4 regions of the Zhaonella formicivorans genome follow, and region 1 is predicted to be linked to each of the others. Evidence: riboswitches for the same ligand, from Rfam matches in the RefSeq annotation. Region 1 holds a riboswitch; each other region holds the start of a gene.

Region 1 (8,329 bases):
GAAGATAATGCCGACGCCCATTTAAAGAGGACTATCATGGGCAGGGAAGTTGTAGTAGCCGTTACCAATGGCAAATTGGACTTCGGTCCCTGGGAACAAATTTTTTACGGGGAATTTGACGGCAAGCGCAGAAAGCGGGTTTTAGTAAAAATTATAGGAGAGTGAAAAGTAATGCAATACCTGGTTTACTCCTCGGGAAATGCGGGGGTGGAAAAGGTGGTGATCAATGGAGGAACGATCTTGAAGGAAGGACAATTTGTTAAGGTTGATGAGAAGCAGGCGATGACACAGCAATAGTCAACACCTCTTGTATCTTAGTATAGCCGGAGAAAGGTTTTTTATTAGGTTCTTTGTTTTTGGGCGCTGATAAAGTAATTTTTCGCAAAATTTCTCTGTTGGAGTTTAGCAGATTTTGTAGTATTCTATACTTGTGCTACAAACCGGCTAACATTAGCAGCGGTGTAGTGTTTAAGTGAAAATGTTAACAAGACCACAGGAGTAATTGAGCTATGGAGGTTTGCGATGTTTAAATTAACGCCCAAAGAAGACAAATTTTTTGATCTGTTTATCTCTTCCGCCCATACCATGTATAAAGCGGCCCAGCTTTTAAAAGAGTTAGTAGAAGATCTAAAAAACGGCGAATCTAAATTCAAAGAAATCAAAGAGATGGAGCGGAAGGGGGATCAGCAGCTTCATGAAATTTTTAAAGAGCTTAATAAATCATTTATTACTCCTATCGACCGGGAGGACATTTACGGCATAGGCAAGCAGATGGATGATATTGCTGACTTCATCGAGTCCACAGCCAGCAGGTTTATCATGTTTAAGGTAACTGCCGCTACCGAAGAAGCAAAAACAATGAGCAACCTGATTTTAAATTGTACCAAGGAACTGATTGACCTGATGGAAGAACTCAAAGTGATGAAGAAAAGCAAAAAGTTAACGGAAAAAATCATTGAAATAAACAGAATAGAAGAGGAAGGAGATGCCCTTTTCCGCCAAGCGGTAACAGGTCTGTTCAGCGGAAACACCCCCGTTATTGATGTGATCAAGTGGAAAGAAATTTACGAGCGCCTGGAACAAACCCTCGATGCCTGCGAAGATGTGGCCAATATTGTTGAAGGGGTTGTAATGAAGCATGCTTAGTGCAACCATAGTTGTGACAGTGCTGGTGGTTGTATTGGCGCTTATCTTTGATTTTATCAACGGGTTTCACGATACAGCCAATGCCATAGCTACCTCTGTTTCTACCAGGGTTTTATCGCCCCGGGCTGCAATTGCCATGGCTGCTCTGCTAAACTTTTTCGGCGCATTTATCAGTGTCAAAGTTGCCAAGACGGTAGGCGCGGATATCATAGATCCCAACCTGATCCCCCAAACAGTCGTAATTGCCGCTCTGTTCGGTGCCATAATCTGGAATCTCATTACCTGGTATTTTGGCTTGCCAAGCAGCTCGTCCCATGCGCTGATTGGCGGGCTGTTAGGTTCGGCTATTGTCTACAAGGGTTCTTTCCTGATCGTACATTGGACTAATTTCTTTTTTAAAATTCTGTTGTGGCTCTTTTTATCGCCAGTTATTGGTTTTATTGTAGGTTATACCTTGATGGTCATTCTTTACTGGATCCTAAAACCATTCAGGCCCTCGACCGTTACTAAAATATTTTCCAAAGCCCAAATCGTTTCAGCAGCGCTAATGGCCTTAAACCACGGCAGCAATGATGCCCAAAAAACGATGGGTGTGATTACCATGGCCCTCTTAAGCGGCGGATTAATTGCCGAATTCAGCGTGCCCACGTGGGTGAAAATAGCCAGTGCTTTAGCCATGGCCTTGGGAACATCGGTGGGCGGCTGGAAAATCATCAAAACCATGGGAGTGAATATGGCGCGGCTGGCGCCGGTGAACGGCTTTGCGGCTGAAACCGGGGCAGCGGCGGTGATCTTTACGGCCACCATGCTCCATGCACCGGTTAGCACCACCCATATCATTTCTTCTTCAATTATGGGGGTAGGGGCCTCCAAAAGACTTTCTTCCGTCAGATGGATTGTTGCCAAAAATATTGTTTGGGCCTGGATCCTGACCATTCCTATGAGCGCCTTGCTGGCAGGCATTGCAATTTTGGTGCTTAACAATGTTTTCTGAGTGAAGCAAACAGGCAGTTAATGCCTGTTTTTTAATCCCTATTAAAAACATTATAATCTTCAGGAAATTACCACCGGCCAAAAGGCTGATTAAGCGCGAGGAAATAAAAAAAGCCTTTTTTGGGAATAAAAAGGCTCTTTAAGAAGAAATATCCGTTTTAATACAGAGATTCATTATAGATTGCTTGCGGGTGGTGTTTTTTAATGTCTAATTTACAGCTTAAAACGGGATACAATTTGCTGCAGTTCCTGGCCCAGGGAAGCCAGGGATTCTGTAGAGGCCCCAATCTCTTCAACTGCTGCCGCCTGCTCCTCGGTTGTTGCCGCCATGGCTTGGCTGGCCTCAGCTACTTGGACAGCAATTTGGTCTATATCTTTAATGGCGGTGACTATGTGCTCGCTGTTTTTGGCCAACTCATCAGTTGATTTTGATACTTCCTGGATCTGCCGCAATACGCCTTCCACAGCCAAAGCAATATGGTTGAATGTTTCAGCCCCGTCCAATATAACCTGATTTCCGCTTTGTACAAGCTGCTCATTGTTTTTCATTGCCTGGACCGCTTTTACAGAGTTATCCTGAATCCGTTTGATAATACCGTTAATTTCTTTCACAGCATCTTGCGATTGCACTGCGAGTTTCCTTACCTCGTCAGCAACCACTGCAAACCCTCTGCCTTGCTCCCCTGCTCTCGCAGCCTCAATGGCTGCGTTCAGGGCCAAAAGATTTGTTTGCTCGGCAATGTTGCTGATGAGGTTGACGATATTGCCGATAGTTTTGGAGTGTTCACCTAATTTATTGATAATTGTGGCTACCTCTGCGGTAGCAGCGTTAATTTTTTCAATTTCCTTTTTGGCCAAATGCATGGCATTGTTTCCGGCACGGGCGTTGGTGCTGACTTCCTGGGTGGATGAGACCACTTGTTGAGCAGTCGCCGCGATTTGCTGAATTACTGCCGAAGTTTCCTCGATATATGCCATAGAGTCTTTAATTTTACTGCTTTGCTGTTCTGCGCCGGTTACCAGTTCCCTGGCTGAATTGGCAATATGTTCTACTGTTTTAGCCTGTTGCTCCATGGTAGCATTTATTTCTTCTGAAGAAGCCGCAAGACTTTCAGCCCCGTCGGCCGTTTGAGCTATCAGTGCTTTGAGGTTTTTAGTCATTTCATTAAAAGCTTGGGTCAATTGTCCAAACTCATCCTTAGTATATACTTCTATATTTTCCTCGCTTAAATCGCCGGAAGCTACTTTGCCCGCAGCCTGGTTGAGCCGGTTTAAGGAACCGGTAATCAGTCTGGAGATGAAGAGATTTAAAAACAGGGATAGCAGCACAGCGACAGCAACAATTACCACAAATACTAAGATAATGGAAGCGTACAGCATTTGAGTTTGTTTAAGCATTGCTGCAGCTGCTTTGCTGTTAAAGTCCGCTAATTCATTTACCGCTTTAAAAATTTCCGCCCTTTTTGGTAATACTTCCAAATTATAAACTTGTAAGGCCCTTTCATGGCTGAATGCCGTAATTAATTCATCAATTGCCTGTTGATAATTGCGATAAGCTTGTTGCAAATTGGCTAAGACTGCTTTTTCCTGCTTGTTTGTGGCAATGGCTTCATAGCGTTTCAGCGCCCGTTCAAAGTCCCCATTGTATTTATTAATTTCCTGCCGGATGGACTGCTGAGCGCTTATTTCGTTTTCTGTGGTATACCTTATCCCTGCCTCGGAAATGCCTCTGATGGCTCTTTCTGCATCGGCAGCTGCTATTACGCCTGCCAGATTACGGTTGTACATCTTTTTGACCTCGCCGTTCATTTTCCCAAGGCTGACAATACCCAGGAGACCTACTATGAACAATGCGGAAAGCCCTACCAGCATGGAAACGGCTAATTTTTTAGAAACTTTAAGGTCTCCTATTTTGGAACGAAAACCCTTTAATTGTTTAAACTGTAATATTTGAAAGTTAGGTTTTAATGTCCCGGAACTTTTACCTTTTTGTTTTTGAGGCTCAGCTTTGGGTAATTTCTTCTTGCGCAACAACATCTTTTACCTCCTAACTTTGGTTTGACCGGCATGAAAAAAGCAGCCCTAACGCAGCTGCTGCAGCAACCGGGCAACCTGGCAATCATAGCTTATGGCTTTAGACCCATGGCTTTGCGCCCTACCCTTTCGGAGTAGTTTGCCTTTATCCTTGGAGTTTTATAGTTTATGTATTTGAAATTATTATTTTATTCTACAATACTACCTTTTTTCCTCCTTTTTTTTGCAAATTTTTACAGGGATTAAAAAATCGGATGCAACTTTTGTACTACATGAAAATAAGACTGGGTATATTTTGCAGGGCAACATCAGAATAATCTTTTTATTGTAATTTTTTAAAAAATTTATGCGATTATTTTACCAAGGTTATTCAAGAAGTTTTGAATAATATATTTATACATTTCGTATCCCTGTACAGTTGGGTTAAAGTACCAGTGCAAAACTTTACTTCGGCTGGAGGTTTTTTACAGGAAAGGGGTGAGGGCGGCGGATCAGGAACCAGAGCTCTTTGGTAAATCACCTAGTTATCAAAAAGGGAGGTAGCGGAAGCATGAAAAATAAGCGGAAAGTATTACTGTGTGGGTTGTTGGTAATCCTTATGCTTGGTTTACTGGCCCTGGCGGGCTGCGGGGGCAAGACCGACGGCAAAAGCGAAAATGCTTTGCAAGAAGGCGGTTCTTCCGGTCAAGGCACAATTAAACTGGGCTGGGTAGCACCGCTCACCGGCACCGGCGCTGCTTACGGTGAGCAAATGTTAAACGGCGCCAAACTGGCTGCCGAGGAAATAAACGCTGCCGGAGGTATTAACGGCGAGAAAATTGAGATAGTACCGCAAGACGACAAATCGGACCCTAAGGAAGCGGCCAGTATTGCCAACAAGTTTGTTAACGACTCAGGAATCCTGGCTGTAGTAGGTAACTACAATAGTTCTTGCGCCCTGTCGGGGGCTCCGATTTATACGGAAGCAGAATTGCCCATGATTCACGTAGGCACTTCGCCGGCCTTTACCGAACAGAATTATCCATACCTGTTTAGAATTTCGGTAACCGATGCTTTCCAGGGAGTGTTCGTCAGCGAATGGATGTATGAGGACGGTTACCGTAAGGCGGCAATTCTTTACGAAAATGACGATTACGGCCGGGGGCTGAATGATGTTGTTACCAAGAAGTTTAAGGAGCTGGGCGGGGAAATCGTTGCCAGCGAGAGCTATATGCTGGGAGAGACAAAGGACTACACAGCTCTGCTTACCAAGGTGAAGAGTGCCGGTGCAGATGTGCTCTTTATCGGCGGTTTGTACACTGAAGCTGCCCTGATTGCCAAGCAAATGAAGCAGGTTAACCTGGATATTCCTGTCTATGGCACTGACGGTATTTATGAAAACATATTTATTGAGCTGGGCGGGGAAGCTGTAGAAGGTTTCCATGTTTCGGGACTTCTGGTGCCCAGCGATCCGGACCCCAAAGTTCAGGAATTTGTACAGAAGTTTGAAAAAGCTTACGGTTTTATTCCTGGAACCTACGCCGCGTACCACTATGATGCCACTAAACTGCTGGCCCAGGCTATCCAGGCAGTGGGCAAAGACCGGGTTAAAATCAAAGAATATTTGGAAGGACTGAAGGAGCCTTTCCCAGGGGTTACGGGCGCCATTACTTTTAATGAAACCCACGATGCCATGAGAACAGGCATGAAGAGAATGGTGGTGGAAAAGGGTCAATGGACCCTGGACAAATAAGCTAACCCTGGCAAAACCGGTTTGGCCGGGACAGGAGTTTTCCGGCCAAACCGTCTTTAGACTCTCTTTTGCTATCAACGGGAGGGTGGATAGATGTTTGTACAGCAGTTAATTAACGGTCTCATGCTAGGCAGTGTTTATGCTCTGATTGCCCTGGGCTATACACTGGTCTACGGTATCATGAAATTTATAAATTTTGCCCATGGAGATATTTTTATGTGGGGTGCCTTTTTAGGCATGTTTCTGGCCGGAATCATCGGTGGCAATTTTATATTGGTGCTGCTTCTGACAATGTTTTTAACCGGTATCCTGGGTGTAGCGGTGGAAAAAGTGGCTTACAAACCGCTGCGCAACGCCCCCAGGCTGGTAGTTACCACAAGCGCTATTGGCATGTCCATCGTGCTTTCCAACTTGGCGAGGCTGCTCATCGGTTCGCAGACATTTCCCATGAAAAAAATACTGCAGGTCAAAGAGTTTGCACTAGGCAATTATGCAGTTGTCAACTCGCTGCAGATTTTTGTTTTTCTTACAGGATTAATTCTGATGCTTTTGCTCGCCGGTTTTTTCCGCCATACCCGTTATGGCAAAGCGATTCGCGCAGCTTCCGAGGATAAGCAAATCGTCGGCCTAATGGGAGTGAACATGGACCAAGTGGCCATGGTGACATTTTTCGTAGGTTCAGCTCTGGCCGGTGCGGCAGGGCTATTGGTAGGGATGTACTACGATGCGGTTTATTCCACTATGGGCTACGCGGCGGGGTTAAAAGCATTCACTGCTGCTATTCTCGGAGGAATCGGCAGCATTCCCGGAGCCATGGCCGGCGGCATGGTGCTGGGGGTAATTGAAAATTTTGGCGCTGCTTACCTTTCCGAGTGGAGGGATGGCATAGCATTTGCCGTTATGATCTTGGTGCTTTTGATTAAACCTTCCGGGCTTTTTAATGCTGATATTTACCGGAAACGGGCTTAGGGGGGAGAAATTTTGAGTCGAAACCGTCTGCTGCAGTATTTAATTATTGGCGCAGTCCTGGTTATCATTCCACTGTTAATTCACAGCAAATACATTTTGCATATTGTGATCACTATTGGTATCTATGGACTATTGGTTTTGGGCCTGGAAATAATTTTGGGCCAAACAGGTTTGTTTTCCCTGGGGCATGCCGCCTTTTACGGTATGGGTGCCTACGCCTCAGCCCTAATGGTGGCGCGGCTGGGGATGCCTTTTTGGCTTTCGTTGCCGCTAGCTATGCTCGTGAGCGGCGTTTTTGGCGCCTTATTAGGTTTTCCCGTGCTGCGCCTCAGAGGAGATTACTTGGCAGTGGCCACCCTGGGCTTCGGGGAAATATTTCGCCTGGCTATGGTCAATTGGGATAAGATAACCAGGGGGCCTATGGGTTTACCGGGCATTCCCAGGCCTAGCTTGTTTGGCCAGAACTTCACCCGGGAAATGTATTATTATTTGATAGTGGTATTATTTATCATCGGCCTGTGGTGCGCCTTACGCATTTTTAACTCTTATTTGGGCAGGGCCTTCCGCGCCATTAAAGACGATGAGGATGCTGCGGAGTTCATGGGCATTGACATCACTAAATACAAAATTCTTGCTTTTGCCATCGGCGGCATCTATGCGGGCGCAGCGGGAAGTTTTTATGCCCACTATATAACTTTTATCAGCCCCGACACTTTCCTTTACCTGGATTCAGCCAACATGCTGGCTATGGTCTTTCTGGGGGGCGCAGGTACCATAGTGGGCCCGGTGCTGGGGGGAGTGCTGCTCACAGTTTTTCCGGAAATAATGCGCTTTGCCGTGGAATGGCGGATGCTGTTGGTCGGTCTTCTGATGGTGTTAATGATGATCTTCCGGCCCCAGGGAATCCTGGGCGAAGACAATACCCGGCTGCCTTGGCATAGAATTGTTAAACCCACGGGCTCCGGCGGGCAAGGCAAATTTGTGGCAGGGGAGTGACAAAAGTGGCAATCCTGACATTAAAAAGCGTATCCAAACATTTTGGCGGTGTGCGGGCAGTTGACGATGTTTCCGCTGAGATTGAGGAAAAGAAAATCACCAGCATCATCGGACCTAACGGGGCCGGAAAAACCACGCTGTTTAACTTGATTACCGCTGCCTATGAATTGACCGGCGGTGAAATTACCTTCAAAGGAAACAAAATATCGGGACTGAAGCCCCATCAGATTCATGCCAGGGGCATCTCCCGGACATTTCAAAATATCCGCCTTTTTACTACCATGACTGTTTTGGAAAACGTGATGATTGGTATGCATTCCCAGGTACAGCCCCGGATAGTTGATGTGTTCATGCCGGGCCGCTATTACAAAAATGAAAGGTACATGTACTCCAAAGCGATGGAAATTTTGCACCTGCTCTCACTGGAGGAAAAAGCTGATAGTAAGCCTTCGGCTCTCC
Region 2 (8,329 bases), 1.3 Mb from region 1:
CCTTATAAGTTTGTAGCTGCTTTCATGTTAGTCTCAAGGAAGATAATACAAATTAGTTATAAAGCATTTAAATAGCAAGTTAAAATATTTCCGCCATACAGCATGGAAATCATTGCAGCAATGCTTAAAAAAACTCCAAAAGGCAGAGGGTCCTTCCTGCTTTTTTTGCCCAGAATTATTAACCAAATTCCTGTAACGGAAGCCAGCAAAGCGCCTAAAAAGAGGGTAAGCAGCACCCCTTGCCAGCCAAGGTAAAACCCCAGCAGGGCAGCCAGCTTGATGTCGCCGCCCCCCATGCCCCCTTTACTGAGCACAGCCAAAAGATAAAGTATGCTTCCCCCGGCCAAAAAGCCTAAGAAAATATCCTTCCAATCCAAATGCCGGAAAAAGATATGTAATCCCGCACCCAAAACAAAACCGGCAATAATTACCTTGTTGGGAATGAGGTAATGTTCCAGATCAGTGAAACCAACGACAACTAAAATAGAAGTTAATGTTAAATAAGGAATAAGTTCAGCTGATAAACCCTTAACAGCCAAGAGCGAAACAAACAGGGAACCTGTTAACAGCTCGACTATAAGATATTTGGGAGATACTGTTGCCCCGCAGTAGCGGCATCTGCCCCGTAACAGCAGCCAGCTAAGCACCGGCACCAAATCCCAGGGCTTAAGCCTCACTCCGCAGCTTTCGCAGCGGGAAGACGGTGCAACAATAGATTCGCCTCTGGGAATACGATTTATGCAGACGTTAAGGAAGCTGCCGATGATTAGGCCAAAGAAGAAGGTAAATAAATAAAGCATTTGACACCTCAAGTTAACTTAGCATATAGAGTAAGGCAGGGCTTTTGCCCTGCCGTAAATCATATATATATATATAATATACGTATATTATATATATATATAAGTTTATAAGTCTCTAGAATTTATATCACCAGCTTCTCCATTATCATCATCTTCATCTGATCCTTTGGAATATAAGTTATAACTTCCAGAGCTGATAGAATATACATAATCATTATCCCAAGGATCTTTTGGCAGTCGTTTAATATATTTACCTGTCACCAAATCATTAAGACTATTTGGGTAAAAGTTATTTTCAGCATAGTATACAGCCAAAGCACTTTCCAGAGTTCTAAGATCTGCTTTCGCCTTGCTCACCTTAGCCTTATCTGAGGAATTCGAAAAAGCCGGAACCGCAATGGCCGCTAAAATACCAATGATTACAACTACCACCATTAGCTCAATCAAAGTAAAGCCCTTCTCATCCTTCAGCAGCTTCCTAAACCATTTCAGCATGGTTTCACCTCCTTTCCCGGTTTCCCACTTAAATAGAACCAATAATCTTAAACATCGGCAACAGGATTGCCAAAATGATGAAACCAACTATACCGCCTAAAAAGAGGATCATCAGCGGTTCGATAATGCTGGAGAGCCTGCTGACCATGTTGTCCACTTCCCCGTCATAGAAGTCGCTGAGTTTCTCCAGCAAGCTGTCCAGCACCCCCGTTTCCTCCCCTATAGCGATCATTTGAATTACCATGGGAGGAAATACTCCGCATTCGGCCAGGGGCCCAGCCATACCCCCGCCATCCCTGATGTTGACCTGAGCCTTGCTAATTCCCTCAGCAACAACCCTGTTACCCGCAGTGCGCTTAACAACCTCAAGAGCCTGGAGAATAGGAACGCCACCTTTTAACAAAGTCCCTAATGTTCGGGCAAAGCGGGAAATGATCACCTTCTGGGTTAAAGCGCCCAATACAGGCGCTTTAAGGGTGAATTTATCCCAAACTGTTCTGCCCCGCTCGGTTGCTAAGCTTTTTTTTACTCCAACGGCAAAAAGTGTTATGGACAATAAGCCAAGATACCAGAAGGTGCGCAAGAAAGCGCTTATGCCCAGAATCACCTTGGTCAAAAAAGGCATTTCCACTCCTAAATTTGTTAAAATCCCTTGAAAGGCAGGTAAAACAAATGTTAAAAGAAAAATCACCGCCAATAATGCCACACATAGCACTACCACCGGATAAGTCATGGCAGACCTTACTTTTTCCCGCATAGCGTGCTCTTTTTCAAAATGAACAGCCAGTCTTGAGAGCACCTCGTCCAACACGCCGCCAACCTCCCCAGCCTCCACCATATTGACCATCAGGTCAGGGATTAACTTAGGATGGGCCCGGAAAGCATCAGCCAGGGTTTCGCCCTTTTGCAAATCCTGGGCAACCTGCCCTATTACCTGGCGCAATGTTCTGTTCTCTGTCTGCTCCTTTAAAATCAGCAATGAGGTTAAAACGGGCAAGCCGGCGTTAATCATGGTGGAAAACTGGCGGCAAAACACCGCCATATGCCGGCCCGGGATTTTTTCCTGTCTGATTGTCCGCCAGGTAATGGATGAGGCTCGCGCTTCGTGGATTGCAGTGATAAATAGTTTCTGCTCCCGGAGCCTCTCCACTGCGGCTTCCCTGTTCTCCGCCTCCAGGAGGCCTTTCACCTGCTGTCCCGATAAATCCCTGGCGCGGTAACTATAAGTTGGCACTACTAAACACTTCCTAAAGCTGAAGAGTACGCAAAAAGCCGGGTACCGGGTTACATGATTAAACCTTCGGCAGCCCGGCTACCATAGACTGTTTGTCTGTAGGTCCGCAGCTTTGCGTCCCTGCCTTTCGACAGGTTTGCCTAATATTTGGGGATCAACACATTATTTGGCTGTGCAGACTATATATTCGCCTTCATGTCTAAAATTCCTTTTTATGCCCGTACATTTTTTATTACAACCCTTTAGTCCAGCATTATATTCACGTTGGCTGGGTCGCTGCCGCGTAAGTATACCTCCTCGCGACCGATTATACCTGCCTGGTAAAGGTTTTTTAATGCCATATCCATTGTTTGCATCCCGTATTTCATTCCGGTCTGAATGCTGGAGTAAATCTGGTGGGTTTTCCCATCCCTGATCAGGTTGCGCACAGCCGGCGTAGCTATGAGTACCTCCACTGCAGCCACCCGCCCGGGACAGTCTACGCGCGGGAGCAGCTGCTGGGAGATAATTCCCTGGAGTGTTTCTGCCAGCTGCACCCGGACTTGGTACTGCTGGTGAGGCGGAAAAGCATCGATAATCCGGTCAATGGTCTGGGCAGCGCTTCCAGTATGTAATGTGGCAAAAACCAGGTGGCCCGTTTCGGCTGCGGTAAGGGCAGTAGCAATAGTTTCTAAATCGCGCATCTCCCCCACCATAATAACATCAGGGTCCTGGCGCAGCGCAGCCCTGAGGGCCGTAGCAAAGCTTTTGGAATCGGAACCGATTTCCCGCTGGTTTACTATGCTTTTTTTGTGCTGGTGCATGTACTCGATCGGGTCCTCCAAAGTGATAATATGGCAGCTGCGCTCAGAATTGATCCTGTCAACCATTGCCGCCAAGGTGGTGGATTTGCCGCTCCCGGTGGGCCCTGTTACCAGCACCAAGCCCTTATTCTTTTTGGTCAAGTCCACAAGTACGGCAGGCAGATTTAGCTCCTCTAGGGCAGGTACTTCAGCATTAATCAGTCTTAACACCATGCTGACGGTGCCCCGTTGGTAAAATGCATTCACCCGGAACCTTCCCAAACCGTGAACAGAGTAAGCAAAATCCAATTCTCCGTTTTGGGCCAAAATCTTAAACTTCTCTTCATCTAGAATTTCTTTTACTAACCCTTCGGTGTGTTCGGGCAATAAAATACCATAACTTTGCTGGGGCTGTAAATCGCCGTTAATCCGGAACACCGGCGGCTTTCCTACAGTCAAATGTACATCAGAAGCCTTAAACTTAACTGCCTGATTTAACAAATCATCAATGGGCATTTTTTCCCTCCTACCAGCTTGCCGTTTCGCTGTAAGCAACCCGCATTACTTCCTCCACTGTAGTCAGCCCGCACAACACTTTTTGTACGCCATCCTCCTTTAAAGTCACCATGCCCTGTTTTACCGCTTGCTGCTTAATAGTTTCCGCCGGCGCCTTTTCCATAATCAGCTCCCGAATTTCCCTGGTAACATGCAGTACCTCATGTATTGCCATGCGCCCTTTATAGCCCGTATTACCGCACTCCCGACAGCCAACGCCTTTAAAAATGGTCAAGTCTCCTTCCGGCTTTGCCAAAAACAGCCTTTCCGCCGCACCGGGTGGGACTTGATATGCCTTTTTACATTTTGGACAAATTACGCGCACTAACCGCTGGGCTACTACACCTGCCACAGAGGAAGCCACCAAAAATGGCTCCGCTCCAATATCAATCAGGCGCGGTAAGGCTCCGGCGGCATCGTTGGTGTGCAAAGTGCTGAACACTAAGTGACCGGTAGTTGCAGCCCGCACTGCAATATCAGCCGTTTCTCCGTCCCTGATTTCACCCACCATAATTACATCAGGATCTTGGCGAAGGATGGAACGCAAGCCGGTGGCAAATGTAAGCCCGGCTTTGGTATTGACCCCGATCTGGTTGATTCCTTCTAAAACATATTCAACCGGATCTTCAATTGTAACTATATTCTTTTCGGCAGTGTTGATTTCGTTTAGAGTAGCGTAGAGGGTTGTTGTCTTACCGCTCCCGGTGGGCCCGGTGACCAGGATCATGCCATAGGCAATATTGATTAGGTTAATGTACGCGTTCAACAGTTCCGGCCTAAATCCCAACTTGTTCAAACTTATTAACTGGCTGGATTTATCCAGAATACGCATGACAATTTTTTCACCGAAAATGGTTGGCAGAGAAGAAACCCGCAGGTCGATCTCCCTGCCTTCAACCTTAAGCTGTATCCGCCCATCCTGTGGGACCCTTTTTTCTGCAATATCCATCTCGGCCATAATTTTCACTCTGGAGACTATAGAGGCGGCGGAGTTTTTAGGCAGTGCCATGTTTTCGCGCAGCAAGCCGTCCACTCTAAACCTCACCCGCACCTTATCTTCCTGAGGCTCGAGATGAATGTCGCTGGCTCTTGTTTTTATAGCCTGCTGAATTATGGAGTTGACAACACGCACTACCGGTGCCTCGTTTCCGTCTGAGGCCCCTTCCCCTAACTGGACCAGTTCCGGTCTTTCCACCACTTGGCTTATTTCCAATTCCTGTAATACTTTATCAGCCAAATCCTGCAGCCCATAGTACTCTGCTAAAGCCCTGGTTATCTCCTCTTCAGTAGCAATAGCCGGCTCAATTTCATAACCGGTTGTAAGCCTGATATCATCAAGAGCCACCACGTTGAGAGGATCTACCATAGCCACCGTTAAATAACCATCATTCAGTTTAACGGGTATGGCATTATACCTTCTGGCTATGGACTCCGGCAACAACCTGACTACGTTTAACTCCAAGCTCAGCTCACTAAGTTTGATTTGCGGAATACCCAGCTGAAACTCCAAGACGTTAATAATATCCTGTTCCGTTACATACCCAAGGCTTACCAGCACCTGGCCTAACCTTTCGCCGGGCTTCTTAGACCGCAACGCTTGGTTCAACTGCTCCGCGGTAATCAGCTGGCTTTCCACCAATAGTTCGCCTAATTTCTTTCTGACCACCACAACTTCCGCCCACCTTGCCGTTCATCTATCTTTCTTTTAGGTATTGCAAAACCTGCTCAGGTGAAAATTGATAAATCCCAACTTTTCCTATAGCCTCGGGGAGGATAAAACTGACCAGTCCCTGCTTATTTTTTTTATCCAGCAATATACAATTAACTATTGCTTCGGGAGCAAAATCTGCAGGAAGAGTTACAGGCAAGCCGCAAGCTGCTAGTAACCGCGTAATACGCCGGCCCATCTCTTCCGCTATCAATCCCATTTTAACAGCCATTTCAGCCGCAACAGCCATGCCAATGGCTACAGCTTGCCCATGGCTGTAAAAATTATAGTCCGTTAAAGTCTCTAAGGCGTGCCCTATGGTATGCCCATAATTTAAAATCGCCCGCAGGTTATTTTCCCTTTCATCCCGGCCAACCACCTGGGCTTTAATGGAACAGGATTTCACAACTATGTTCTGCAGAACTTCATAGTCCATTTCCATCGCATTCTTCCCTTCCTGCTCAAGGTATTCAAAGAAGCAAGCATCCCAGATAACCCCGTACTTAATTACTTCTGCCATGCCGGCACGGATTTCCCTGGCAGGAAGCGTTGTTAAAGTTGTCAAATCGGCTACCACCAGGCGGGGTTGATAAAATGCCCCAATCAGATTCTTGCCCTTGGGATGATTGATGGCTACTTTTCCGCCTACACTGCTATCGACCTGAGCTAAAAGAGTTGTTGGAATTTGAACCAAGGGCACTCCGCGCATAAAGGTAGCTGCAATGAAACCCGCTAAATCACCAATCACTCCGCCGCCTAACGCAATAACCGGCGAGGTGCGGTCAAGCCTCGCTTCAACAGCCTTGTCGTAGAGCTTCGCCGCCCAATCCAAAGATTTGGCGTTTTCTCCGTCCTCAACCAGCGCTACTTCCGGAGCGAAGCCTTCCTGTTTTAAAGAATTTACAACCTGCTCGCCATAATGGCCAAAAACCGTTTTATTGGAAACCACCAGGCATTTTTTGCCGACCTTTAAGTCCAGCAACATTTTACCCAAGCCATCAAGTAGTTCCCTTCCGGCTATTATCCAGTAACTGCGCTCAGCCAAATCAACTTTTACTTTCTGCATGATCGCGTCCTCTTTCCCGCAATAACTGCACAATCTTTTCAATAATTTCAGACGTCTGTAAGCCGGTAGTGTCTATATAAAAATCGGCACAGCGATAGTAAGGTTCCCTATCTTCCAGCAAGCGGCGGATCTCTTCAATACTCTTTTTTTTCCTCAGCAGGGGGCGGTTGCTTCCCCTGCCTATTCGGGCTAAAATGGTTTCCGGCGAAGCAGATAAACAGATTAAAATCCCGTTCTTTTTCAGTTCAGCCACATTTTCCGGCGCTAATACCACCCCGCCCCCGGTGCTAATCACGCAGTTCTCCCGTTTAGCCACTTTTTTTACCATCAGCTTTTCTTCCGAACGAAACCTAACCTCGCCGTGTTTGGCAAAAATCCGGGGGATAGTAAGCCCTGTTAAACGCTCAATTTCCTGATCAGTATCTATAAAATCTTTTTGTAAAACCTTGGCCAGTTGGCGACCTATGCTGCTCTTACCTGTCCCCATAAAACCAATTAATACTATATTGGATTTCATCTCTTAAACCTGCCTCACGTATGTCCGGTACTGCTTTACCCGGGAACCGAGCTCCTCCATGCTATCTCCCCCGAATTTTTCCAGAACTGCCTCCGCCAAAGTAAAAGCTGCTGCAGCTTCGCCGACAACTGCCGCTGCCGGTACCGCACAAACGTCGGAACGTTCTATGGCCGCTTGATATGGCTTCTTAGTTAAGAAATCAACACTCTTTAGCGGCTGCATCAATGTGGGAATCGGTTTCATTGCCGCCCTGATCACCAAGGGTTCACCGTTAGTCACGCCGCCCTCCAAACCGCCGGCGTTGTTGGTGGGGTGATAAAAACCCCGTTCCGAGGTGTACATTATTTCATCCTGAACTTGAGAACCCGGCATCCTGGCACCGGCAAAACCCAGGCCGATTTCCACGCCTTTAACCGCCTGAATGCTCATTATACTTTGGGCCAGCCTGCCGTCTAATTTCCTGTCCCAGTGGACATAACTTCCCAAGCCCACGGGCAAATTTAAGCAAATGATTTCAAAAACGCCGCCCAAAGTATCCCCCTGAGCTTTGGCCCGGTCAATTTCAGCCAGCATCAGCCGCTCCGCATGTGGATCCGCGCAAAAGACCGGAGAAACCGGGGCGTTGCTCAGAATTTCTTCTAAAGATAGGCTACGGGTTAATGCTGCCGGACCGATGCTAATCACGTGGGACACTATTTCTATGCCTAGCGTTTGTAACAGCTTTTTGGCCACCGCTCCCGCAGCCACCCTGGCTGCTGTTTCCCTGGCGCTGCTCCTTTCCAGTACGTTCCGCATATCCCGGTGACCGTATTTGATTGCACCGCTCAAATCAACATGGCCAGGCCTGGGATGGGTTACAGCCCGGTCAGTCAAGTTGGCCTCCGGTTCAGGACTCATGGTATCCCGCCAGTTTTCCCAGTCACGGTTGCTAATGCTTAGAGCAACAGGACTCCCCAAAGTGAGTCCTCCTCTGACTCCGGAAAGGATCTCCACCTGGTCCTGCTCTATTTTCATCCTTCCCCCCCGGCCATAACCATGCTGACGCCGTGCTAACTCCTTGTCTATATCCTCCTTGGTTAGGGTCAGTCCCGCCGGAATTCCTTCGATTACCGTAAGTAAGCATTTTCCGTGGGATTCTCCCGCAGTTAAAAAGCGCATCATGTTTAACTCCT
Region 3 (8,329 bases), 810 kb from region 1:
CGCCACTGTGGCCATACATCGGTCATTAATGTTACAGCCGCCTGATATATTTCCTCGGTTAAATCCGTAGGCTCCCTAAGCGTCCGGGACCAGCTGTAGTAGAACAGATCGCTGTCCCTTAAGTTTAGGTTTATTGTTCTGCCTATATATTTTCCAGCCCGAACCCTGGCGCCAACGAGCTCCGAAATGTCGAAAATAGCAGTAGCAATCTCTTCGAACCCGATATAATCTCTGGGCAGAGTCAATTGATGACCTATGCTTTTAGCTGTGTCCAGGGAATAAGGATCCACCGGACCATCATCAATTCCATTGGCGCAGCGCCAGAGGTATAATCCAACCACGCCAAACCGGCTCTTTAAAATCCGAGTATCAAAGTTAGCTAAATCACCAATTGTTTTAATGCCGAGCAGGTGCATTCTTCTTTCCAGGCGGGATCCAACGCCAAATAACTCTTTCACCGGCAGTGGCCAAAGCTTTTCTTTAATCTCATGCGGCCAGAGGGTGCTAATGCCCATGGGCTTTTTAAAGTCTGCAGCTTGCTTAGCACAAAGCTTGTTAGCACCAATGCCGATGGAACAGGGAATACCGGCTTCATGCATAATTTTATTTTGAATCTTCTTTGCTATTTCCAAAGGGTTACCAAAAAGTTTCTCACAACCAGATACGTCTAAAAAAGATTCATCGATGCTAAATGATTCTACCAGGGGTGTGAAGCCATGCAGAATTTCATTGATATGGGCGGAGTAATTAACGTATAGATCCATTTGCGCCTTAACAACAATGGCGTGGGGAATCAAGGCTTTGGCTTCCCATAAAGGCATGCCGGTTGCAAGCTTCGCATATTTCTTACATTCGTAACTTTTAGCTAAAATAATTCCGTGCCGCTTATCGGGGTCGCCCGCCACAATTACCGGTTTGCCCTGCAAAGAAGGATCCATTGCCTGGTGTACCGATGCGTAAAAGGCATTCATATCTACAAGCATTATTACCCGTTGTCCCATTAGCTAATATCCAATAAATCCTTCAGTGGAATAAAAAGTTCACCAAGCTGGTGAAAAAGGACCAGATATGAGCCTTTTACCTTAATAGGTACTCCCATCACTGACTTGATAATACCGGCTCGATAGTACGTAAACCTTGCTGGCCGTGCTAATTCCAGACATTCGCGAAGGCTGTGCTCTAACTCTTCCAAGCGATCTTCCGAGAGCATTGGTTTCTCCACCAGTTTCTTTTTTTCTTCTTTTCGATGTATTGCTTCAGTTACTTCTGGGAGCATTAACCGGTGCATTTCCCAGATAATGTTTTTACTATTGCTCGCCATAAATTCACCCCAAACAAATGTTTGACAATAAAGATGATATCACAGGGAACATTTGTTTGGCAAGGGAGCAGTAATATTAAAATTATGGAAATATAACCAAATTCTTTTCTGCTAATCTTCGACAGCCAAAGCTGCCGAATGAGGCAATCACTCATGCGGCAGTTAAGTTAACATAAAAAATCGAATTTTGTCGTGAAAACACATGATAGATGCCGGCGCCGGTATCCTATCTGTAGACATGGCTTTGGTGTCGGTAGTTATGAATTTGTATTTCGAAAAATGGGGAAGGAGGGCAGGAAAACGGCAATTTTTGTTGAAATAGTTTTATGAGAGAAAGAAATGGAGAGGAATGACCGGGAAGATGAAAGCGTTAGACTATGCTACCAGAACATATGCTCCCCTCGGGGGGGGGGGGGGGTATTATATGTAATTAGTACCATTTTATGGATAATTCTAATTTTCTCCCCTTTTTCTTTGCACTTCTGGTCCTTTGGAACGTTTGCATTTTTAACTTGTCTTTCTAACCTACCTCCTAGGTTTGCCCTTGCGTTTCGTGGGGTTGACAGCGGGGCGCATCAAACCCCTTTCTTGTCAAAGGATTTATTTCCGCATTGTTTCCTCATTCATTTATCCTGTAAGAAGGATTCTTTAAACGCGAACGTTTTGACCGCTGGAGAAACTTTTGTATTCCGGCGATATTGAATCATGCACTTAAAATGTTGGGTAAAAAAACTTTATTGTGCTAAAGGCAAACCACCCGAAAGGGTGGGGCGCAAAGCCATGGGTCTGTAGCCCTAGAGGGTATGACTGCCAGGTTGCCGTGATAAAGGTATTGTTATTGTTTTAAATGTGTTCTGTTGCGGCAGCTCTGGTCGGGCTGTCGTTTTTGTTCATAAAATACGTCTGTCCGTTAATGTTCTGGTATGGAGGTCGACAATAAAATGACGGACAGAAAATTTAAAAAGGGGGCGGTACCTATAGAGCTAACGGGGATAGGCGACCTGTTAAAGTCGATGAAAGAGTCCTGGCCCAGATTATTCCTCCACAGCGCCAATGTGGCCAATCTATGCATGAGAATATGCACTTTCCTCCGTCTTGACGAAGTGGAGCAGGAAATCTTAATTGCCGGGGCGCTCTGCCATGATGTAGGAAAGATGTTAATTTCACGCGACATTATCGACAAGCCGGGACCGCTCACGGAAGAGGAATGGGTGCAATTAAAGGAACACTCCTGGCGGGGCGCCTCGTTGGTTGCAGAGAGGGGAGGGGACAGGCTCCTGGTGGAAATGGTCCGCTATCACCACGAAAGATGGGATGGAAAGGGATACGAGGGTCTGAGGGGACAACAGATCCCCTGGCGCGCCCGGGTCATTGCCTTGGCCGATGCCCTGGATGCCATGGTTTCCTTACGTCCTTACCACTTGCCTTTAAAAATGTATGAAGCGCTGGAAGAAGTCTATCAGGGTGCCGGTTCCCAGTTCGACCCGGAGCTGGTGGCTGCTCTGGCGAAAGAGCCTTTCTGGCAGACTGCCACCTATCGCGACCCGGCCAGGCTGGAAAGGCAGATAGACGAGGAAAAGCAATGGCTTGTACAATTGGCGGATTCATACGTCACGTTGTCACATCCGCTGGTATACGCCCAGAGCCAATGGCTGGACCGTTTGCTGGTAATATTGTGGCAATTGAAAGGAAATGCAGCCGGGAAGGGCTGATAGGCAGAAGGTTGGTGAAAAATGCGACGCGGAGCCATGTTTTCAGTATGCCGGCGAAACGCATTACTATCAGGTTAGATAGAGTGGCAGCTGCAATGCGTTTGAAGAAGGACGCATTTAGCAATAAAGTAATTTACAGACGGTCCGGAGGTGTTCAGCGTGTTGTCTTTATCTGTTAGTTTAGAAGATCAAGCCACCGTCCTGAGGGTAGCCGGGGAACTTGACCTCTCCACTGTACCTGAATTTAAAACTTTTTATGAAAAACATAAACCTATTAACGGGCTGATTGTTTTCGACCTGGCTGGTTTAGAATTTGTGGACTCTACTGGTGTGGGAAGTCTCCTGGCTATCTGGAAAGATCTGAACCAGAACCAACAGCCGTTTTCCGTTTGCAACCTTAGCGAAGATGTTTACGAGGTATTGGATGTGATGGGCGTACCGGCTTTCTTGGGTGAGGAACACTTTAAACGCTCATCATTTTAAATCATCCTGGGCCTTACTGACTACTGCAATTAAGGAGAGGACTCGATGATTTACGAGTTTCTAATCCCGGTGATTATCATTGCTTTTCTTAAAAAAGGGTCACTGCGGCGCCTGTCGGAAACCGAAATAAGGAAGCAGTGGATGATCATATCCGGGTTATTGCTACAGTTGATAGTGATGTTTCTTTACCATCGCGTTTTGTTGATAAACCGGAGTTTTGCCTTTTGGGTAGTTGTTTCCTACTTAATGTTAATCTATGGTTGCTGGTGCAATCGCCACATCCCGGGCATTAAACTGTTTATTCTCGGCACCTTACTCAATTTCTTGGTGATAATCGCCAATGGCGGCAGGATGCCCGTATCCCTGGATGCGCTGGAGTGGGCGGGTTTATCCTCATACATACCTGTAGTAGTGGAAGGGGTGACAAAACACCAACCGCTGACGGAATCTACCCTTCTACCGTATTTAGCTGACGTCATTCCCTTGCGTCCTCCTTTTGTTTTCAGCAGCATGGTGGTAAGCTTCGGTGACATTGCGGTGACGCTGGGCGTCTCATGGTTTATTTACAAGGGAATGTTAAAACAGTATAGCCATTAGATTCAAACTTTGGGGCGTAGATCATTAGGGTGAAGCAATTCATCCGGGGGGAGGTGATATGATGAAGAAGGTTTTCTTCTGGCTGACCGTGGCTTCCATGATACTGGCGGCTGTGGCTAGAATTCCATGGCGCTAAACGACGTTCCTGTTACATGACTGTTACTTGAAAATGATTTATTCTACGCCCCTTTTTTCCTTAATATTTTTTCTGAAGAAAGGAGAGAATAGCCATGCCAGGATATTTGAAAAACTTTATATATACAGTCATCGCTACCGGCATGGCTGTTCTCTTGCTGATGTTATCCGGCCTAAAAATAGAATTTTTGCCTTTTGTTTTGGCAATTGGCCTGATTGCTGGATTGCTTGAAAAATTTTATGTTGAATTACCAAACGGAACTGTATTTTCAGGCTCCACTACCTTCACTTTCGTTGTAATGGCCGTCTACGGCATTCAAGAAGCGGTAGTAATTGAGATTATAATCTCTTTAATCAGTATTCCATTGCTTAAAAGCGAGAAAATTAAGTTTTTATATAATACAAGCCAGTATATTATTTGTACTGTTGCCGCAGGATACGGGTATCTGTGGTCAGGGGGCATACCGGGGACTTTTACGTGGTATGATGTTCCCCGTTTACTTGTGGCCATTGCTCTCTACTATCTTGTGAACATCACCTTGATGTCCGTCATCATCTCTAAACTGAGTGAAAGAAAATACTTCGCCACTTGGATTGAAATGGTCCAAGACGGCCTTTTAATACATTTGGTCATTTCTCTTTTAAGCGTGCGTCTGGCTCTTTCTTATGAGCTAAATGATCAACTGCAGTTCTGGATTGAAACACTATTTGTTCTTGTAGTTTTCTTAGCCCTGCGCTATGCTTTTTCCTTATTCATCAACTTGCGGAAAACCTACTTAACGACGATGGAATCACTCACTCAATTAACTGAAAACAAACTGTCTATCAGTGGAGGACATGCCACCAGGGTTGGCAGGATAGCCCGCAAAATTGCGGAAAAGGTGAAACTGTCCCAGGATGAAATTGATTCAATTCATTATGCGGCCCTATTGCACGACTTGGGCAAGACCTACCTGGAGGAAAAAATCTTTCAAAAGCGAGGGCCGCTTACCCTCGAAGAAGAAAGGGAATATCGCAAACACCCGGAAATTGGCGCAGATATGGTAAAGGAGATAGCCGGGTTAGCCAAGTCCTCCGAGTATATTCGCTACCACCATGAATGCTGGGACGGCACAGGGTTCCCTGCTGGTATGTCGGGAGAGCATATACCGCTGGGAGCTCGGATTATTGCTGCTGCAGATCAGTACGACCACATTTTTTACAAGAAGAAGTCCCAAACTGATTTTGCAGCACTGGCGGGAACCAAACTGGACCCACAGGTGGTGGAAATTGTATTAGAGATTGCTGATTTGCAGGAGGAGCCCAGAGAAACGGCCATGCCGGCCACCATTGAAGAGAAACTGATCGAGAACCTCGTGTTCAGCGAAGTGCGGAAAAGGGTTTACCAGTCACAACTGTTGGATAAATTTGGTGCGTCTCTAATCGTACGTTATGATGGTGACTTTAGAAATGAGGCAGGAGATTCCATCGATATTCCATGCCGGGAGCAGGTAATTACTTTGGTGGAAAAAGTACGCAGACAACAGGGCGGAGTGCGAGAAATACTCGAAGAAGCGCAATCTCGTAAGATATATGATGTCTACTGTGTTCCTTCTGGCGATCAGGTCAGTGTTATCTTCTTTGATGTGACTGACATACTCGAATATGAGAAAAAACAAGAAGAACGAGTTCGAAACCTTTATCGTGAAGTGATCTATTCGGTAACACAGGGAAAACTTTTGCTGGTGGAACAACAGGAAATTGAACAGTTGAAAACAGGGGTATACATATCCAGTCACCCAATCCTTACGAAAACGGATGTCGTCAACTGCCGCCGGCGGGTGCAGGAGGTACTGGAGTCTCGTCCTCTCCCGCCTAAGGTTAGATATAACATATTGCTTGGCACTTCCGAAGCGGTTACCAATGTATTGAAACATGCGACAGAGGGACAAATGAGCCTTTATATGGTTGGTGATCTTCTCCGAATTTTCGTGTCGGACAACGGAAGCGGCATAGACTTATCCGAACTTCCCAGGACAACTCTGATGGCCGGATACTCGACCAAACACTCTGCGGGATGGGGGTTCTATTTACTTCTAAAGGTGATGGATCGCATTGTGCTGAGCACCGGTTCCCAGGGCACAACCATCATGTTAGAGATCAACTTAGTTGATACACCTGAAAAGGTAGCTGCCAACAATATTACGACTCTTAAAGAGGGGAATGTGCATTATGCTTAACGTAAAATCCCGTCCGGAAGGAAAGACTGTAAGGCTCAGTTTAGAAGGCGTATTGGACATCTCCACTGTGGATACTTTTAACAGTCAGACGGAACAACTTTCTGATATCTCTGGATTGGTCATTGACATGGCTGGGCTTGAATTCATCGATTCAAGCGGGATTGGTGCCATTCTTCAAGTCGTTCGCCTGTCACAGGAACTGGGTTTTACTGTCAGCCTCGAAAATGCCAATGAGAATATATCTGAACTTCTTAACACAGTGGGGTTGTTTCAAATCATCGAGGCCTTGCAGAAAGGGGCTAATTAAGATGAAAGCTTCAAGTCGTGCAAAGTACATGGGTGTGTTGTTAGCGGTTGGCGGATTGTTTGGAGCTTCCGCGATTATTTTCAGTTGGCAGAAAACCTGGATGTATTTATTGTTATACTTAATTGGCCTGCTTTTAACCGAGTGGTTTTTTACAATTGAAACAGCTCAGGAGTTATCATTACTCCCTGTTCTCGCCGGGATTATGGCTTTTCATTATCCGGTTGTTCAAGCATCATTTATAATGTTGGCCGTTGCCGTTACACAGATTATTCTTCAACCTAAGGAGACTTGGCGCCATTGGCTTTTTTGGTTTAAATGGGTGCTTTTGATCATCGTTATGGTAATGATTAACTTGTTAACTGGCAATGTACCATATGGTAGTCTTTCGTTTTACACCAGTGTAATCGCCTCGGTGGCTTCTTTGTACGGAACATTGTTGCTCAGCAGCTATATGGCTAACAAGAAAGGAATTGATTGGAAGAATAGCGGGATATATCACGTATTTTTGCTCTCCCTTGGTGTGATGTTGATTTCTTTTTACCGGTTGGCGCCGTTTTTGATACTGGCCTGTTTATGTATTTTTTCTGTCAGCCTTCATGCGATAGCAAGGGGGATGCAGGAATTACAGAAGCGGTCTAATCAATTAGCCCATGAATTGAAGAACACTTTAAGAAGAGAAATACAGTTAGCCCAGCAGATTCAAAGCAAATTATTAAATACAGGAGTCCCGGAATTCGTGGGTGGACAGGTTGCGGGCACATCGATTGCTGCTTGCTCGATCGGGGGGGATTATTACGATTTCTGTATACTAAAGAACGGAAAACTCCGGATCGTAATTGGGGATGTGATGGGCAAAGGAATTCCAGCAGCTATGTTGATGTTGTTAACAAGAAGTGCGTTTCGAAACGCAGCCGAAAAAGGAAGAGGTCCAGGAGAAACGCTAACGATCATGAACAGCATCTTGTACGATGACTTCAAAGCACTGGGTTCATTTGTCACGGTTTATTGCGCTGATTACGATCCGCAGTCAAAAATCCTTACTTATGCCAATGCAGGGCACAATCTCCCCCTGATTGTAAAAGGGAGGACGAGAAGCTGTGAACAACTACCAGGGAAGGGAATCATGTTGGGAGGGATGCCTCATCAACAGTACCAAGAACATTCAATTCAATTGAATAATGATGATTACGTGTTTTTTTACACGGATGGGATTGTAGAAGCACGAAATGAAAGGGGGGAGGCTTTCCGTTTGGAGCGCTTGCGGCAAATTTTAATCCAGTATGCGAACAGCCCGGCAACAGAGATTGAAGATCAGGTTTTCCAAAGTGTTACTGACTTTACGAAAAATTTACCGCAGAAGGATGATATCACAATGGTAGTGCTGAAAGTGGCTGATGATAACAAGTATCTGGCGGCTATTTAATAGCAGCTTTATTGTTCCATCCCCGATCTTATTCGAGAAGACCGGGAAGTGATAGGGTTTTTCCGAGTGCTGGAAGTCCTAGAGACAAATCCTAACGCCTAGCAGGAGGTGAATTCCTAATGAAAGAGGAGA
Region 4 (5,942 bases), 330 kb from region 1:
TCAAAAGCTTCGATTAAACCTTTCCGGTAGTCGGGTATGACTGCAGGGGGAGGTATTGGCACCTCCGGCGACATGCCTGTCAGCTGGCGGTAAAGTTCCGAAAACTGCCTATAGTGCTTGCGTTCGTCCTCCAAAGCATGGCGAATATTTCGTCTGGCCAAATCATCGGGGGCCATCCTGAGTAAACTAGTATAAAAGGCAATTGCTTCCGCTTCGCCGTGGAGACCTCTTTCCAAATCCATCATAAATTGCTGCCGGTTTTTAAATTGACGGGGCCGCTCAGGACCAGGGTAATGGCTGTTCCACTGGTTATAAGGCGGTTCCCAACCATAATAGGACATGCGAGATTCACCCCTTCTCTTTTCGGACCATCGTCCGACTGATAATACCTGTTATATCTTATGAATTGGAAGGCACTGGTGTTACTGGCAAAGCATTGCTTTCACCGGTCGCCATAATTATAATAAAAACAAAATTCTTTAGGAGTGACTTTTTTATGCAGGACTTTAGCAAAGCCGATTTTACTTTGCTGGCGGGTAGGCTGACTTTATTCAGGAGGATATTAAATGACGAAGCAGTCCAGGCAATGCTGGACTTAACCCGGCAAAGCGCTGAAAACGACAAATTGACCGCCTACAGCAGGCTATTTTTCACTTTGGCTTTGGCGGCAGAGCAGGATGAACACTTTCTGGCCGATGGCTGGAAAAACCATTTGCTAAATTTAATACTGTGGGATGAAAACCCTTTCAGCAGGCAGGCCGGGGGCTGGGCAAGGAAGATCAGCTCCGGGGTGAAAAATGCCGCTTTACACGATTTGCAGTGTTTACACCGCCTTTACCATTGGAAATTTCCCGGCAGGGAGGGCTTGGGATTAGAAGTCCCCGGCTGGGAAGCTCTGCTGGGCCCCGCTCTGCCAAAACGCCGGGCCGTATGCCTTGACTTCAGGCAAAAATTTGAACGGCCAAAGCTTTCTCCAGAAGATTTGAACCAGTGTTTGGAGCTGCTTAGTGCTCATTATGCCAGGGAAGGCATAGGGATTTTTGGCAGGTACCGGGTTCTGCGCTGGGATGGGGAACAAAAGCAGCTGATCGGTGTAAGTGCTCCGGACCCCATCGGGCTTTCTGACTTAATCGGTTATGAGCGGGAAAGGGCCCAGGTGCTGGAGAATACGGAGATTTTTTTGGCGGGCTTACCGGCCAACAATGTGCTGCTATATGGTGACCGCGGGACAGGAAAGTCGTCCACGGTCAAAGCACTGGTGAATTCTTGCGGCAGCCGGGGTTTAAGGCTTTTGGAGGTGACAAAACAGGATCTGGCGGACCTGCCGCTTATTTTACGGCACATCAAGGATTATGCCCTTTATTTTATCCTGTTTATTGACGACCTGTCCTTTGAGGACTACGAGGTGGAGTATAAGGCGCTGAAAGCTGTGCTGGAGGGGGGAGTGGAAGTCAGGCCGAAAAATGTGTTGATCTATGCCACATCCAACCGCCGCAACCTGGTTCGGGAAAGTTTTAAAGAACGGCAGCAGGATGAAGTACATCCTGCAGATACCATGCAGGAAAAACTTTCTTTAGGCGACCGCTTTGGCTTAACGGTGACTTTCATTGCTCCTGACCAAAAGCAATATTTAAAAATTGTGGAGGGCTTAGCCCAAAAGAGGGGCCTAAGTGTTAGTCTGCCTGAATTACAGCGGCAAGCAATCCAGTGGGAACTGCGGCACAGCGGACGTTCCGGCAGGGTGGCCAGGCAGTTTGTAGACTATCTGGAAGGGAAGCTGAGGGGCGAAACTATTAAAACCGGAGAAGGGCAGCATTAATTTAACTTTATAAAACAAAAGAGGAGTTTGGCAATTTATGCCGAATAGTATATGCACTGGTTAAATAGTGTCTTGTTTTGTTAGAAAAAGGCAAACTTGCCGAAAGGCAAGGGCGCAAAGCTGCGGGTCTAAAGACAGAGTCTATGACAGCCGGGCCGCCGAATGCATCCATCCGGGGTTCGGTTTTTTGTTTGTGGTGAGGGAGAACGGATGCAATGTATAAAGTTAAAGGGAGGACAAAAACAGACCGGAGATGCAATTGCCCGTCATGCAAAAGGCAGGTGCTCATCCATTGTGCCAGGGAAGTGCAGTATTCAGTTTACAGCTGTCCCAAATGCGGCTATGTGGAAAAATTATATAATCCGCTTCTTTACGCGGATGCCGGCTTAAGAGCTTAAACCTCCAGACCACGAGTTCCGGCTGTGGTGCTGGGGGTTTTTATTTCAGTTTGTCTTCGGCAATCAGGCAGACAACCAATGTCCAGGCGGGGACGTAGGTGGCCCAGATAAAGTTGGACAGCCAGGGCACGAACCGCCCCGCAAATGCCGGGTTGAAAACGGCATGGGCAACCCCCAGATCGCTGATTAACATCAAAAGCCCTGCCAGCGCAATGCAGTAGGAAGCTCTTGGGAGGAAATAACCCCTGAATACAGTGCATAATGCAGTCCAGGCCAGATAACACAGCACCAGGCCAAAAAAGGCTGCCCCGGGAAGCAGCGTCCAGCCAATATGGGGGTAAAGTTTGAGAAAAGAAGGAGTATAAATAGTCGTTACCACCAGCGCTGCCAGTATTTCATTTCTGTTTTGCCTGATTTTTTTTTGCCATGCATAAATCAATGTCAAATAAGCCAGCAGGAAAAACAATGTGCCTGCCACTTCCCTGTTGACATTAAGTTCAGGCATAGTCCTGGAAAATACAAAGAAAAAGTCGGCTGCCGCCACGAAAAAAACAGCTGTTGTCATCAGTATCTGTTCAGGGTATTTTTTCCTGAGGGCGAAAGCAGTTAAAAAAAGGCTGACCGTGGTGGTGTATTTGACGTAGTATACGGCATTAGAGCAAGGGTAGATATTATCCAGGATTAAAATCAGGACTGTAAGGGGTAAGAATGTTGACAGCACGCGCCGCTGCACGTTGTTCATTTTTTGTGCCCTCCCCTTGGGGGAAAACAGTCTAAGTTATATTACTCTTAACCGCGCAATAGTTGGCGCCTCACGGGGGAGAGGGCCAATCCCTGGTACTCTATATGCCTTCAAGGCTTAATTTAGAATCGGGAACTTGAGTTAAACTGTTTTTGATTAAATAACGCAGAAACTAGAAAAAAATGTTTATTTCATAAATTGAAATAATAACTTTGCCGGAGAAAACCAATAATAAAAAAGAGATGGGAGGTGAACAAATGGCAATCAGGACCAGAGGTTTGATCACCAGCGGGGACAAAAAATATAAGAAACTTGGATCCACTACCAAAGCCGCCGATTTTGAGGCCGGCACAGAACTATCAATTGAAAGGCAGCTTCCCGAATACGCCAGAAGCAATATGCGCACTGAAAGGACTGTGTACACAAGCCCAAGGCCGGAATCATTTGAGCTTTACCCTGGTGAGTAGTGTTTCCGTGAATGCTTTGTTAATCAGTGAACTGAAGAAAGACCTTCCTGCCGGAAGGTCTTTCTTTAGCTCACTAACTTTCCCTATTTCTGGAATTCGTTAAAACCGACAGCGTTATTTCTGCATTTTATGCCCTATTGTAAAGCCTGTTCCAAATCCTTGATGATATCTTCTATATCTTCCAGCCCTACGGAAAAGCGCAGCAGACCGTCGCTAATCCCTCTTTCCATACGTACTTCCCGGGGCATGGCAGCATGGGACATCAGGGCCGGGTAAGAGAGGATGCTTTCCACCGCTCCCAAACTAACCGCCACCAAGGGAATTTTTGCTTTCTGCAGCAGCCGGCGGGCAGCTTGGCCGCTTCCCACGTCAAAAGAAACTACAGCCCCGTAGCCCAGCGACTGTTGTTCGTGAATCTCTCTCCGGGGATGATTGGGTAAGCCAGGATAGTATACTTTCACAACTGACGGGTGCTTGGAGAGCCAATCGGCAAGCCTCCGGGCTGATTTTTCCGCTTGGTCCATACGGGCTTTTAAAGTTTTTATGCCCCGCATCAAAAGCCAGGAATCCTGGACCCCCAGTACATTTCCTAAGGAATTTTGCAGATGTTTTAGCCTTTGGGCCAGGTCTTCGGTTCTTGCTACCGCCAGCCCCGCCAGCAGATCGCTGTGTCCGGACAGAAACTTTGTGGCGCTGTGTAAGACGATATCCACTCCCAACTCAATGGGACGCTGCAGATATGGCGTCATGAAAGTATTATCCAGCATGGTAATCAGGCCGTTGGCTTCAGCCCATGCAGTTACCGCCTTGATATCCGTAATTTTCAGGGTAGGGTTGGAAGGAGTTTCCATGAAGACCGCTTTCGTATTAGGCTTTTTTGCGGCCACTACCTTTTCCAGATCGGTCATATCTACAAAGGTGGATTCAATATTCAGCCGGTTGAGAATGGTTGTCAAGAGCCGGTAGGTACCTCCGTAGACATCCTCTGTGACAATGACATGATCGCCGCTGGATAAAAGCAGAAATGCGGTGGAAATGGCCGCCATGCCGGAGGCAAAGGCAAAGCCTTCTACCCCTCCTTCAAGGAAGGCAATATAGTCCTCCAATGCCTGGCGGGTGGGGTTGCCGGAACGGGTATAGTCGTACCGGGGAGGGTCCGCCAGGGAAAAATGATGGAACGTTGAAGCCTGGTATAAAGGCACACTGGCGGCGCCGGTGCTGGGATCGATTTCCCCGCCAAAATGAATTAGTTTAGTAGCAAATTTTTCGGCGCTGCTATTTTTTTTATTGTCACCCATTACATCTTTCCTCCTCGATTTCCCTTTTTGCCGCTGCCAATGCCTGGCTAAGGTCGGCGATGAGATCGTCCACATGCTCAATTCCTACGGAAATGCGCAGCAGCCGTTCATCCACCCCTACTTTGCGGCGGATCTCCTCCGGAATATCAGCATGAGTCTGGACAGCGGGGTAGGTCATTAAGGATTCTACTCCGCCCAGGCTTTCAGCAAAAGCAATTAATTTAATGTGGCGTAAAATAGGTTCAACATAGCGGGCGTCTCGCACCCTGAAAGAAAAAATTCCCGTATTCCCCGCAGACTGCTTTTTTTGTACAGCATAGCCCGGATGGGTGGCCAGCGCCGGGTAAAAAACCTGCTCCACCAAGGGGTGTTCCATTAGGTAATTAGCTATTTTAACTGCATTGGATTCATGTCGTTCCATGCGCAGGGCCAGCGTTTTCATTCCTCTCATTAACAGCCAGCTGTCTTGGGGTCCCAAAACGGCCCCTATTGAATTATGCAGGAATGCCATTTCTTCGGATAGCTCCTTGCCTTTGGTGACGATGAGCCCGGCCAGCACATCATTATGTCCCCCCAGATATTTGGTGGCACTGTGGATTACGATATCGGCGCCTAGTTCAAGGGGTCTCTGGAAAAAAGGAGTGAGCAGCGTGTTATCTACTATTGAGAGCAGCCCTTTTTGTTTTGCCCAGCCGCAGACTGCCTCCAGATCGGTGATCATCATTAAAGGGTTGGTAGGTGTTTCAATTAAGATGGCTTTAGTTTCCGGGCGGTAATTTTCTTCCAATGCCCGAAGATTATTGGTGTCCACATAGGTTGCTGTAATGCCAAACCTGGAAAGGATGCGCTCCAATAGCCGGTAAGTGCCGCCATAAAGGTCCAAGGAGACAAGGAGATGGTCCCCTTGGCTGAATAAAGCAAAAACAGTCTGCAAAGCAGCCATTCCTGAGCTGCAGGCAAAACCGGCATCGCCTGCTTCCAGCCGGGCTATTGCCTTTTCCAAAACTTGGCGGGTCGGGTTTTGGGTGCGGGAATAATCAAAACCGGTGCTTTGGCCTAATTTCGGGTGGCGAAAGACAGCAGCTTGATAAACGGGATAGCTGACAGCCCCCGTCACCGGTTCCGCTTGGGATCCAATTTGCGCTAATATGCTTTCCAATTTCATAGTTAAGTAACCCCCTCTAAATACTAAGAATTACAGTTAAAGAAAAACCTTTC

What was found. A riboswitch is a leader RNA that binds a small molecule or an ion and turns the genes downstream of it on or off. The one in region 1 is predicted to bind cyclic di-GMP.
Region 2: it holds a riboswitch for cyclic di-GMP, as region 1 does, so the genes downstream of both, EYS13_RS03405 (type II secretion system F family protein) here and EYS13_RS10085 (methyl-accepting chemotaxis protein) in region 1, are expected to answer to the same signal.
Region 3: it holds a riboswitch for cyclic di-GMP, as region 1 does, so the genes downstream of both, EYS13_RS06175 (HD domain-containing phosphohydrolase) here and EYS13_RS10085 (methyl-accepting chemotaxis protein) in region 1, are expected to answer to the same signal.
Region 4: it holds a riboswitch for cyclic di-GMP, as region 1 does, so the genes downstream of both, EYS13_RS11600 (CpXC domain-containing protein) here and EYS13_RS10085 (methyl-accepting chemotaxis protein) in region 1, are expected to answer to the same signal.

The regions. Positions count from the first base shown of each region.
Region 1 is NZ_CP085524.1:2,044,306-2,052,634, reverse strand. It holds gene EYS13_RS10100 (secondary thiamine-phosphate synthase enzyme YjbQ) at 1-165, shown strand, start outside; gene EYS13_RS16295 (hypothetical protein) at 172-297, shown strand; gene EYS13_RS10095 (DUF47 domain-containing protein) at 523-1,146, shown strand; gene EYS13_RS10090 (inorganic phosphate transporter) at 1,139-2,140, shown strand; gene EYS13_RS10085 (methyl-accepting chemotaxis protein) at 2,353-4,176, opposite strand; cyclic di-GMP riboswitch class I at 4,243-4,327, opposite strand; gene EYS13_RS10080 (ABC transporter substrate-binding protein) at 4,724-5,905, shown strand; gene EYS13_RS10075 (branched-chain amino acid ABC transporter permease) at 5,999-6,874, shown strand; gene EYS13_RS10070 (branched-chain amino acid ABC transporter permease) at 6,887-7,870, shown strand; gene EYS13_RS10065 (ABC transporter ATP-binding protein) at 7,876-8,329, shown strand, end outside.
Region 2 is NZ_CP085524.1:703,720-712,048, reverse strand. It holds gene EYS13_RS03415 (prepilin peptidase) at 57-800, opposite strand; gene EYS13_RS03410 (type II secretion system protein GspG) at 906-1,295, opposite strand; gene EYS13_RS03405 (type II secretion system F family protein) at 1,324-2,529, opposite strand; cyclic di-GMP riboswitch class I at 2,595-2,680, opposite strand; gene EYS13_RS03400 (type IV pilus twitching motility protein PilT) at 2,772-3,827, opposite strand; gene gspE (type II secretion system ATPase GspE) at 3,838-5,532, opposite strand; gene aroB (3-dehydroquinate synthase) at 5,561-6,640, opposite strand; gene EYS13_RS03385 (shikimate kinase) at 6,621-7,157, opposite strand; gene aroC (chorismate synthase) at 7,161-8,318, opposite strand.
Region 3 is NZ_CP085524.1:1,230,788-1,239,116, reverse strand. It holds gene EYS13_RS06185 (DNA polymerase IV) at 1-1,001, opposite strand, end outside; gene EYS13_RS06180 (YolD-like family protein) at 1,001-1,321, opposite strand; cyclic di-GMP riboswitch class I at 2,059-2,144, shown strand; gene EYS13_RS06175 (HD domain-containing phosphohydrolase) at 2,263-3,033, shown strand; gene EYS13_RS06170 (STAS domain-containing protein) at 3,193-3,516, shown strand; gene EYS13_RS06165 (DUF5317 domain-containing protein) at 3,562-4,113, shown strand; gene EYS13_RS06160 (HD domain-containing phosphohydrolase) at 4,344-6,467, shown strand; gene EYS13_RS06155 (STAS domain-containing protein) at 6,460-6,774, shown strand; gene EYS13_RS06150 (PP2C family protein-serine/threonine phosphatase) at 6,776-8,197, shown strand; gene EYS13_RS06145 (flagellar assembly protein A) at 8,317-8,329, shown strand, end outside.
Region 4 is NZ_CP085524.1:2,373,408-2,379,349, reverse strand. It holds gene EYS13_RS11610 (ferritin-like domain-containing protein) at 1-341, opposite strand, end outside; gene EYS13_RS11605 (ATP-binding protein) at 497-1,819, shown strand; cyclic di-GMP riboswitch class I at 1,899-1,982, shown strand; gene EYS13_RS11600 (CpXC domain-containing protein) at 2,035-2,217, shown strand; gene EYS13_RS11595 (lysoplasmalogenase family protein) at 2,258-2,959, opposite strand; gene EYS13_RS11590 (hypothetical protein) at 3,217-3,426, shown strand; gene EYS13_RS11585 (aminotransferase class I/II-fold pyridoxal phosphate-dependent enzyme) at 3,561-4,724, opposite strand; gene EYS13_RS11580 (PLP-dependent transferase) at 4,717-5,889, opposite strand.